One region of the Oceanobacillus sp. FSL K6-2867 genome, then DNA from elsewhere that is predicted to be linked to it. Evidence: a T-box and tRNA genes for the amino acid it is inferred to sense, from the RefSeq annotation. Region 1 holds a T-box; the other regions hold tRNA genes.
What was found. The T-box of region 1 lies ahead of tyrS (tyrosine--tRNA ligase). A T-box ahead of a tRNA ligase gene usually reads a tRNA of that ligase, here a tRNA-Tyr.
Positions count from the first base shown of each region.

Region 2: it encodes a tRNA-Tyr, which carries the amino acid that the T-box ahead of tyrS (tyrosine--tRNA ligase) is inferred to sense. The anticodon was not compared.
Region 3: it encodes a tRNA-Tyr, which carries the amino acid that the T-box ahead of tyrS (tyrosine--tRNA ligase) is inferred to sense. The anticodon was not compared.

Region 1 covers NZ_CP150144.1:279,739-282,992, reverse strand. The annotation lists gene NSQ77_RS01365 (transglycosylase domain-containing protein) at 1-1,420, opposite strand, end outside; T-box leader at 1,601-1,811, shown strand; gene tyrS (tyrosine--tRNA ligase) at 1,947-3,215, shown strand.
Region 2 covers NZ_CP150144.1:3,243,397-3,246,650, forward strand. The annotation lists tRNA gene NSQ77_RS15655 (tRNA-Glu) at 1-57, shown strand, start outside; tRNA gene NSQ77_RS15660 (tRNA-Val) at 62-137, shown strand; tRNA gene NSQ77_RS15665 (tRNA-Met) at 168-244, shown strand; tRNA gene NSQ77_RS15670 (tRNA-Asp) at 265-341, shown strand; tRNA gene NSQ77_RS15675 (tRNA-Lys) at 369-444, shown strand; tRNA gene NSQ77_RS15680 (tRNA-Leu) at 448-529, shown strand; tRNA gene NSQ77_RS15685 (tRNA-Arg) at 590-663, shown strand; tRNA gene NSQ77_RS15690 (tRNA-Ala) at 747-819, shown strand; tRNA gene NSQ77_RS15695 (tRNA-Met) at 830-906, shown strand; tRNA gene NSQ77_RS15700 (tRNA-His) at 933-1,008, shown strand; tRNA gene NSQ77_RS15705 (tRNA-Ile) at 1,025-1,098, shown strand; tRNA gene NSQ77_RS15710 (tRNA-Ser) at 1,120-1,212, shown strand; tRNA gene NSQ77_RS15715 (tRNA-Phe) at 1,241-1,316, shown strand; tRNA gene NSQ77_RS15720 (tRNA-Tyr) at 1,333-1,418, shown strand; tRNA gene NSQ77_RS15725 (tRNA-Gly) at 1,440-1,513, shown strand; tRNA gene NSQ77_RS15730 (tRNA-Ile) at 1,529-1,602, shown strand; tRNA gene NSQ77_RS15735 (tRNA-Arg) at 1,657-1,730, shown strand; tRNA gene NSQ77_RS15740 (tRNA-Asn) at 1,736-1,810, shown strand; tRNA gene NSQ77_RS15745 (tRNA-Ser) at 1,814-1,904, shown strand; gene NSQ77_RS15750 (CapA family protein) at 2,202-3,254, opposite strand, start outside.
Region 3 covers NZ_CP150144.1:945,678-948,931, reverse strand. The annotation lists rRNA gene NSQ77_RS04580 (23S ribosomal RNA) at 1-223, shown strand, start outside; rRNA gene rrf (5S ribosomal RNA) at 376-491, shown strand; tRNA gene NSQ77_RS04570 (tRNA-Asn) at 611-685, shown strand; tRNA gene NSQ77_RS04565 (tRNA-Ser) at 689-780, shown strand; tRNA gene NSQ77_RS04560 (tRNA-Glu) at 797-871, shown strand; tRNA gene NSQ77_RS04555 (tRNA-Val) at 876-951, shown strand; tRNA gene NSQ77_RS04550 (tRNA-Met) at 979-1,055, shown strand; tRNA gene NSQ77_RS04545 (tRNA-Asp) at 1,061-1,137, shown strand; tRNA gene NSQ77_RS04540 (tRNA-Phe) at 1,151-1,226, shown strand; tRNA gene NSQ77_RS04535 (tRNA-Tyr) at 1,244-1,328, shown strand; tRNA gene NSQ77_RS04530 (tRNA-Trp) at 1,339-1,412, shown strand; tRNA gene NSQ77_RS04525 (tRNA-His) at 1,429-1,501, shown strand; tRNA gene NSQ77_RS04520 (tRNA-Gln) at 1,520-1,594, shown strand; tRNA gene NSQ77_RS04515 (tRNA-Gly) at 1,598-1,672, shown strand; tRNA gene NSQ77_RS04510 (tRNA-Cys) at 1,682-1,755, shown strand; tRNA gene NSQ77_RS04505 (tRNA-Leu) at 1,759-1,842, shown strand; gene NSQ77_RS04500 (hypothetical protein) at 2,164-2,682, opposite strand; gene NSQ77_RS04495 (hypothetical protein) at 2,734-3,183, opposite strand.

The sequences.
Region 1 (3,254 bases):
CAACGCCTTTTTCTAGTGCTGGTGCATAGTCCAGCAGTGGCTTAATTGTACTTCCGTTAGAACGAACGGCTCGAGTCGCATAATTATAATGATTATCAATGCTTGCCTCCCGATTTCCAAAGAAGCTTATAATTCTTCCTGTTTTGTTTTCAATTAGCATACCGGCAGCTTGTATTTCTTCTGTCCAGCTCGTTGTTTCACCTGTTTCATCATCTTTTACAGTAAATGTATGGTCACGGCCATAGTGTTGATAATCTTTACCAATTTCCTGGAAAGCATCATAAATTTCTTTATCAATCGTTGAATGAATTTCATATCCATTGTTTCTTAAAGCTCGTGATGCAAGTTCTTCGTATTCCTTGTTTAAAGCTTCATTTTTATTAAGATCCTCTGATGTATATCCGTCCTCTTCAGCGAGAACTTTTTTGATGATTTTCGTCGCTCTTTCCTCGATTTCAAAGGTTAATACCGGATAAGTTTCCCTTGAAGATGGTTGTTTCTTAGTGAAATCGGCTGCAATATCATACTTTAATGCTTCCTCATATTCTTCTTTTGTAATGTATTCCATATCATACATGCGATAGAGTACGGTTTTCATTCTGTTTATCCCTGGTTGAATACCTGATTCATCCTTTAGACCACCACTATTGACAAATGGGGTATACGCAGAAGGACTTTGAGGCAGTCCAGCGAGATATGCTGCTTGAGGAAGATTAACTTCATTTGCATCAATGCCAAAAATCCCCTTTGCAGCCGTTTGAACTCCTGCGATATTCCTGCCAGAAGCGTCTCGGCCATAAGGAACAATATTTAAATAGGCTTCTAGAATCTCATCCTTTTCAAAAAACCTTTCTAAACGAAGTGCAAGCAGCATTTCAACTGCCTTTCTTTCAAAAGAAACTTCATCGGTAAGTATTTGGTTTTTAATCAATTGCTGCGTTAATGTACTACCGCCAGTTTGAACAGAGGAATTGGTAACTTCCTGAACCATTGCACGAAAAATTGCTTTTGGCACAATTCCTTTATGCTCATTAAAATATTCATCTTCTGTAGCAATAACTGCTTGTGTTAAAATTGGTGAGATATTTTCCAGTGTTGTTTCTTCCCGATGAATCTCGGAGTTGATATCACCAAAGTAAACCTCATCAGCAAAGTAAAGCTTCGATGTTTCTGAATAGTCATAAATATCCTGAGCCATCGTCTCATAGCTTCGAATAGGTTCGTCCTTTACAAGCGATGCGAAATACCCTGCTCCAACAGCTCCTGCAAATATAAATCCAATAAAACCTATTACAAGAATGAACAGGATAACATTCCATACCACATCATATGTAACCCGTGAGGAATGCTGGATCTTCCCAGTTTTCCATAGGGTCGACAGCTTTTTCCTGTATTCGAGCATTTTTTCTTTAAATTCCATTTGTGAACCCCCTAAATTTCATATATATTATAGCATATGAGCGATTTTTGTTGTATGATATTTAGAAATTTAATATTGCAATTGGATTACAAATATGTTATGAATGTATATAATAACTTTTATGTGTTCAATAATGTGGTTATAATGGATATTTATTGTCCTATTAAGCAAATAAATTGATAAGATGTGATGAAAGATCGCAGTAGCTTAGCAAATCCCTATCAAAGCGAGCTGGCGGAAGGTGCAAGCCAGTATACATTTGCAGGTGAATTACAATCTGGAGCATTTCTTTCTGTCGATATGGAAAGAACGGTGGCGACATCGTTAACAATCCCAAGTGGCTAATTATTTAGCAACAAGGGTGGTACCGCGTGTTTAACTCGTCCCTTTTTTTGAGGGGGCGAGTTTTTTGATTTGCAGATAAGAAAGTGTAATACTTCCTTATTTGCATAAATGCAAATAAGGCATTTGCCAAAAGACTTACAAATGCCAAGTTTTCTAATAAAAAAGTAATGGAGTGTAGAAAATGGATATTTTACAAGATCTTGAAAACCGAGGGCTGGTCCACCAAGTAACGGATCGGGAAGGGCTAGAAAAGCATTTGAAAGAAAATCAAATTACATTATACTGTGGCTTTGACCCAACAGCAGATAGTCTGCATATTGGACATTTAGTGCCATTAACAATGTTAAAAAGATTCCAGCAAGCCGGGCATAAACCAATTGCACTTGTAGGCGGTGGAACGGGAATGATTGGCGACCCAAGTGGAAGATCCAGTGAACGTTCTCTAAATACAAGTGAGGTTGTTCACGGATTTACAGAGAAAATCAGAGAACAAATTAGCAAACTGGTTGATATTGATCAAGGTGATAATCCAGTGCAATCAAGAAATAATCATGATTGGCTTGGCAATATGACAATAATTGATTTTCTGCGAGATGCTGGAAAACATTTTGGGATTAACTACATGCTTGCAAAGGAATCTGTTTCAGCTCGGATTGAACAAGGGATTACTTTTACCGAATTTAGCTATATGATTTTGCAGTCGCTTGATTACCTTAAATTGTACGAGCAAGAAAATTGTACCTTGCAAATTGGCGGAAGTGACCAGTGGGGAAATATCACTGCAGGAATGGAGCTTATTCGCCGTTCCAGAGAAGATGAGGACGAGCAAATCAAAGTATTCGGACTTACAGTACCACTTATTACGAAAGCAGATGGTACGAAATTCGGGAAAACAGCTGGAAATGCAGTATGGTTAGATCCGGAAAAAACAACCCCATATGAATTTTACCAGTTCTGGATTAATACAGATGACCGTGATGTGGCTAAATTCCTGCGTTACTTCACATTCTTATCGGAAGAAGAAATTGCAAAGCTTGAACAAGAAGTAGAACAACACCCAGAAAATCGCGTTGCCCAAAAACGTCTAGCAGAAGAAATGACGAGATCCATTCATGGGGAAGCGGCACTAGAACAAGCAACTAAGATTTCTGCAGCATTATTTAGCGGTGATTTGAAAGAGCTCTCTGCACATGATATTGAGCAAGGCTTTAAGGATGTGCCAACATACACATCAGAAAAAGAAAACATTGGCTTGGTAGACTTATTAGTGCAAGCTTCTATTTCTTCATCTAAACGCCAAGCAAGAGAAGATATTGGTAATGGTGCGGTATATATTAATGGCGAAAGAAAACAAGATGTGAATTATATTGTATCAGCAGATGATCGAATTGAAGACCAGTTTATAATCATCCGCCGCGGGAAGAAAAAATATTTTCTTGTACAATTTTAAAGCGAAACACCTGGCATGAATGGTTTGACATTCGTGCCT
Region 2 (3,254 bases), 1.4 Mb from region 1:
TTAAGACACCGCCCTTTCACGGCGGTAACACGGGTTCGAATCCCGTACGGGTCACCAATATGGAGGATTAGCTCAGCTGGGAGAGCACCTGCCTTACAAGCAGGGGGTCGCAGGTTCGAGCCCTGCATCCTCCACCATCTTTAAACAATAAGATAAATCATTCCTATCGCGGGGTGGAGCAGTCTGGCAGCTCGTTGGGCTCATAACCCAAAGGTCGCAGGTTCAAATCCTGCTCCCGCAACCAAATCATTTGTTTTATAAAATGGTCCGGTAGTTCAGTTGGTTAGAATGCCTGCCTGTCACGCAGGAGGTCGCGGGTTCGAGTCCCGTCCGGACCGCCATCATTCTTTAGATGACACATTACATTTGAGCCATTAGCTCAGTCGGTAGAGCATTTGACTTTTAATCAAAGGGTCGAAGGTTCGAATCCTTCATGGCTCACCATTTGCGGGTGTGGCGGAATTGGCAGACGCGCTAGACTTAGGATCTAGTGTCTTCGGACGTGGGGGTTCAAGTCCCTTCACCCGCATTATCATTACTCATCGAGACGAAAGTAAAAGATTTGATTTTGTCTTGAGATTATTTATATGCGCCCGTAGCTCAATTGGATAGAGCGTTTGACTACGGATCAAGAGGTTAGGGGTTCGACTCCTCTCGGGCGCGTTATTCCAGAAAGTAGCTTTTAATGAGCGTTAGGTTTTACAAGACCTATTTCAAGACTTGAATTCATCATGCATACATTACACGGGGCCTTAGCTCAGCTGGGAGAGCGCCTGCCTTGCACGCAGGAGGTCAGCGGTTCGATCCCGCTAGGCTCCATTTGAATATTGGCGGCGTAGCTCAGCTGGCGAGAGCGTACGGTTCATACCCGTGAGGTCGTGGGTTCGATCCCCTCCGCCGCTACCATAATTAAATAAAGTAATTGCATAATGGCGGTCGTGGCGAAGTGGTTAACGCACCGGATTGTGGCTCCGGCATACGTGGGTTCAATCCCCACCGGTCGCCCCATTATAATATGTAACAAGGACCCTTAGCTCAGTTGGTTAGAGCTATCGGCTCATAACCGATCGGTCGCAGGTTCGAGTCCTGCAGGGTCCATTTATAGGTTCATCTTAATCTGGAGGTATACCCAAGTCTGGCTGAAGGGATCGGTCTTGAAAACCGACAGGCGGGTCAAACCGCGCGGGGGTTCGAATCCCTCTACCTCCTCCATTTAACTTCTATAAAATACATATTATTTGGCTCGGTAGCTCAGTCGGTAGAGCAACGGACTGAAAATCCGTGTGTCGGCGGTTCGATTCCGTCCCGAGCCACCACTTTTAAATTAATAATGGAGGGATAGCGAAGTTGGCCAAACGCGGCGGACTGTAAATCCGCTCCCATCGGGTTCGTAGGTTCGAGTCCTACTCCCTCCACCATTTCATTTTATATCATACAATGCGGGTGTAGTTTAGTGGTAAAACCTCAGCCTTCCAAGCTGATGATGAGGGTTCGATTCCCTTCACCCGCTCCAAATTACCATATATATGGGCCTGTAGCTCAGCTGGTTAGAGCGCACGCCTGATAAGCGTGAGGTCGGTGGTTCGAGTCCACTCAGGCCCATTACTATATTTTCATATTCCATACAATAGTATGTTAATATATAGTTTATACATTGCGCCCTTAGCTCAGTAGGATAGAGCAACAGCCTTCTAAGCTGTGGGTCAGAGGTTCGAATCCTCTAGGGCGCGCATATTCCACAGTAGCTCAGTGGTAGAGCAATCGGCTGTTAACCGATCGGTCGTAGGTTCGAATCCTACCTGTGGAGCCATCCGGAGAAGTACTCAAGTGGCTGAAGAGGCGCCCCTGCTAAGGGTGTAGGTCGTGTAAGCGGCGCGAGGGTTCAAATCCCTCCTTCTCCGCCAGTATTAGTTAGCAGCAATCAGTATTTTCTCTGTTTATCCTATGGTAAACTTCTGATTAATCAATCAACTACATAATAAAAATAGGATCTTCCCAAATAAGATAATAATTTCAAATAATAAAAAACGTATAGATAATGTTAAAACAGCACACATTTAATTTGAATGTGTGCTGTTTTTTAATGCTCCAATAAAATGGTTATTTCTTTATTGGTCCAATTATTAAATAAGACGTTATTAAGGAATGATAATGTGACAGACAGCTTATCCTTTTAATGATGAAAAACCTGTTAAACTGTCCTAATCAGCACTGGAAAAAACTGCGGTACTTTCCTCTATCCGATAATCTTTATAGGCAATATCATTTTCGGGTATTTCATCACTTAATGTCAGTATTTTTTTCAGTACTCGATCAGCCTCTATTCCTTCGAGCGGAGTTGGCTGGTAGTTATTTCGATTTGCAAGAGAAGAAATACTTGTTGGGATAATCTTTATATTCTTTTTGTCCGTTAGTTCATTAAAGGCAAAATGAAACGTTTGCTGGAAAATAAAAGTATCTTTGTCATCAGGGTTTCGATTTCCGCCGAACATAAAGTTTCCCAGACTATAGACAATATATTTTGATTTATATTCCTCAATCCCTTGCACCACATGGGGATGGTGACCAAGTACTAAATCTGCGCCTGCATCAATTGCAAACCTTGCCAGTGATTGCTGAGTAGCATTTGGATGATAATGTCGCTCCTCTCCCCAGTGAAAGTTAGCAATAATGATTTGTGCCCCTTGTTCTCTTAGTAACAAGATATCTTTTTCAATTTGTTCACGTAATTCACTTGTATCATTCCATCCTTTATATCCAAAAGCACCTATCGTTATGCCATTTACTTCTTTTACAAAAAGTCTGTCGTACCCGAATGAATTTATACTGTATGTATCAAGATTGGTAATTGTGTCTTCATATCCTTTTTCCAAATAATCAAGTGTATGATTGTTGGCCAGGTTCACAGCTTCTATACCCGTTAAATTTAAAATCTCTGTGTAGGAAGGTTTTCCAGCAAACCGAAATGTTTTTTCTGCTTTATATGGACTGGCAGTTAAAGTGGTTTCTAGATTAACAATAGTCAAGTCGTCTTCTTTAAAAATCGGGGAAACATTTTTTCCAAAATGATGAAGGCCAGATTGGTCAGCTTCATAATGAAATGTACCATGATATCCAAAACTGTCATCACTGCCAATGGTGACATCCCCTGCGGCACTTATCGTTATGGTTTTTTCATAGTTTGTTAGTTTATCAGCAATTAATGAATAATCAATAGTTGCAAAATAATGCTCTTCAAACAGATTTGTTCTAAT
Region 3 (3,254 bases), 670 kb from region 1:
CACCGCTGGTGTACCAGTTGTTCCGCCAGGAGCATTGCTGGGTAGCTACGTGTGGAAAGGATAAGTGCTGAAAGCATCTAAGCATGAAGCCCCCCTCAAGATGAGACTTCCCATCACTTCGAGTGAGTAAGATCCCTCAGAGACGATGAGGTTGATAGGTTCGGTGTGGAAGCGTGGTGACACGTGGAGCTTACGGATACTAATCGATCGAGGACTTAACTAACTTCTTTATTTGATGTCTGGTTTACTCTTATTTAGTTTTTAAGGTATAAACCTTATAAAGTAACAACTTTATACTTGATTTTTTTCTAAAAACGATTATAATATTGGTTGTCACTGATTTTCTTGAGGTACACTTGGGTGATAATTGAATTGTCTGGTAGCAATAGCGAAGAGGCCACACCTGTTCCCATACCGAACACAGAAGTTAAGCTCTTCAGCGCCGATGGTAGTTGGGACTTTGTCCCTGCAAGAGTAGGACGCCGCCAGGCAAGTAAATTCCTTACTATATATCAGATATATAATAGGAATGAAGCTACTCTAAAATATCTCATTTGGTAGGACGAGCAATTTATGTCTGAAGAACCAAGTAGATTTCAATTTGGATTATTCCACAGTAGCTCAGTGGTAGAGCAATCGGCTGTTAACCGATCGGTCGTAGGTTCGAATCCTACCTGTGGAGCCATATGGAGAGCTGTCCGAGTGGCCGAAGGAGCACGATTGGAAATCGTGTAGGCCGTTTACGCGGCCTCGAGGGTTCGAATCCCTCGCTCTCCGCCACAATTTACATAGAAAAGGCCCGTTGGTCAAGCGGTTAAGACACCGCCCTTTCACGGCGGTAACACGGGTTCGAATCCCGTACGGGTCACCAATACGGAGGATTAGCTCAGCTGGGAGAGCACCTGCCTTACAAGCAGGGGGTCGCAGGTTCGAGCCCTGCATCCTCCACCATCTTCAAACAAGATAAATCATTCCTATCGCGGGGTGGAGCAGTCTGGTAGCTCGTTGGGCTCATAACCCAAAGGTCGTAGGTTCAAATCCTGCCCCCGCAACCAAAAATGGTCCGGTAGTTCAGTTGGTTAGAATGCCTGCCTGTCACGCAGGAGGTCGCGGGTTCGAGTCCCGTCCGGACCGCCATTTAAAATAAAATGGCTCGGTAGCTCAGTCGGTAGAGCAACGGACTGAAAATCCGTGTGTCGGCGGTTCGATTCCGTCCCGAGCCACCATTTACTTCAATTTAGTTGGAGGGGTAGCGAAGTGGCTAAACGCGGCGGACTGTAAATCCGCTCCCTCAGGGTTCGGCAGTTCGAATCTGCCCCCCTCCACCATTTAAATTGTAGGGGTATAGTTTAATGGTAAAACGAAGGTCTCCAAAACCTTTGATGTGGGTTCGATTCCTACTACCCCTGCCATTTACAACTTTATATGGCGATCGTGGCGAAGTGGTTAACGCACCGGATTGTGGCTCCGGCATACGTGGGTTCGATCCCCATCGATCGCCCTTCATATAATAATTGATTGGGCCATAGCCAAGCGGTAAGGCATCGGGTTTTGATCCCGTGTATCCTAGGTTCGAATCCTAGTGGCCCAGCCATTCGCGGAAGTAGTTCAGTGGTAGAACACCACCTTGCCAAGGTGGGGGTCGCGGGTTCGAATCCCGTCTTCCGCTCCATTTATTTTTGGCGGTATAGCCAAGTGGTAAGGCAGAGGTCTGCAAAACCTTTATCACCGGTTCAAATCCGGTTACCGCCTCCAAATGCCGGTGTGGCGGAATTGGCAGACGCGCGGGACTCAAAATCCCGTGTCCCCTGGGACGTGTCGGTTCGACCCCGACCACCGGTATCTAAAGTAAATATTATAAAGACTTTCAACATAATTGTTGAAAGTCTTTTTTTGCTTTCAGCACGAAACTCAAAATCCCACGTATAGCATTCTATCAGGCTGACTACTTAATCTGTTAGCATTGAATTTACAGATTATCCTTGGAATAAAAATCACACTTGAAGATTTCATAGTAAAAAGGGAAATAAATTATTAGAGATGAGTCATAAAGAAAATGATTGTCCAGTTAGAAATTTAAAGCAACAATTGATGAAGGGGTTAGAACATTAATGACAATCATAACCAGCGGCAGAGCTATCCCCTCTTATTAGGTAATCAAAATTAATCTTTACCTATATTTCTTTTTGCTTTTATATATTTTTCAGCAAAATGACCAGTAATACCAAATAAAAATCCCCAGGATAATCCATTAAATATCGGACTAGAAAAAAAGGGAATACCACTTAATAAATGGTGATGGTAGTACACACCTAAATTCATACCGATAACAAATAAAATAAAAAAACCAGTTAAGTATGTCTCTTTAGGATAATCTCTTTTCTCTTGCTGACAATTAATGACGATTGCTTTGTTATATGCTTGCCAGATTGAAAAAGCGTATGAGGAAGGATAGAATAACCCCCATTGATGATCGAAAACATCGTGCGCTTGCTGTGTATTGCCGTGGAAGGAGTGTAAAATGGACATATTTAAACTAGATAGTCCGTTTGCAGCAATTTCAAATATGAAAAGTAATGCACCAAAAATATATTGTCCATTATAAAATTGCCCGAAACCTGTCATCATGACAGACCATAATAAAGCGGCGATAGGGGATTTATATTCATTTGTATTTTTCATCTTCATTAAACCCTTCTATTGAGATGGAACATATTTGGGATGCAATAAAAGTTAGTTCTTATTCTTCAATAATCTTAGCACTTTTAAGTTCAGATAAAGAATCAACAATATGATTGGATAAGCCAGAGCTGAATACCATGTTTCCCAATTCTTATAATGAAACGCACCAGCTTGAATTGTTGCCCATTCATATCCGATCAAAATTAATGAATGAAGCAGAATATAGAACAATTGATTCCACCTATTTTTAGGGAAAAAATTCAGGAAAATAGCGTTGTAAGTTGGATAAACACCAAAATGAACAATTAACGTTCTATAGTCAAAATAATCTTTAAAAAAATAACCGTAAAGGTCATGTTTTAAGGCAAGGTATGAATCGACAGTTAATACAAACGTTAATGCAAACCATGAAGTTGCATACATCTCCATTAACGTCATTCGCTTTGGCATAAAGTAAATAATTATACTAAAAATGAGGATAGAAATGAGTATAAAAACCATGAATAATCACTTCCTATTTTTCATGTGTTTTCCTATCATTAACAAATCTAAACAGATTTATGTATGAGTTA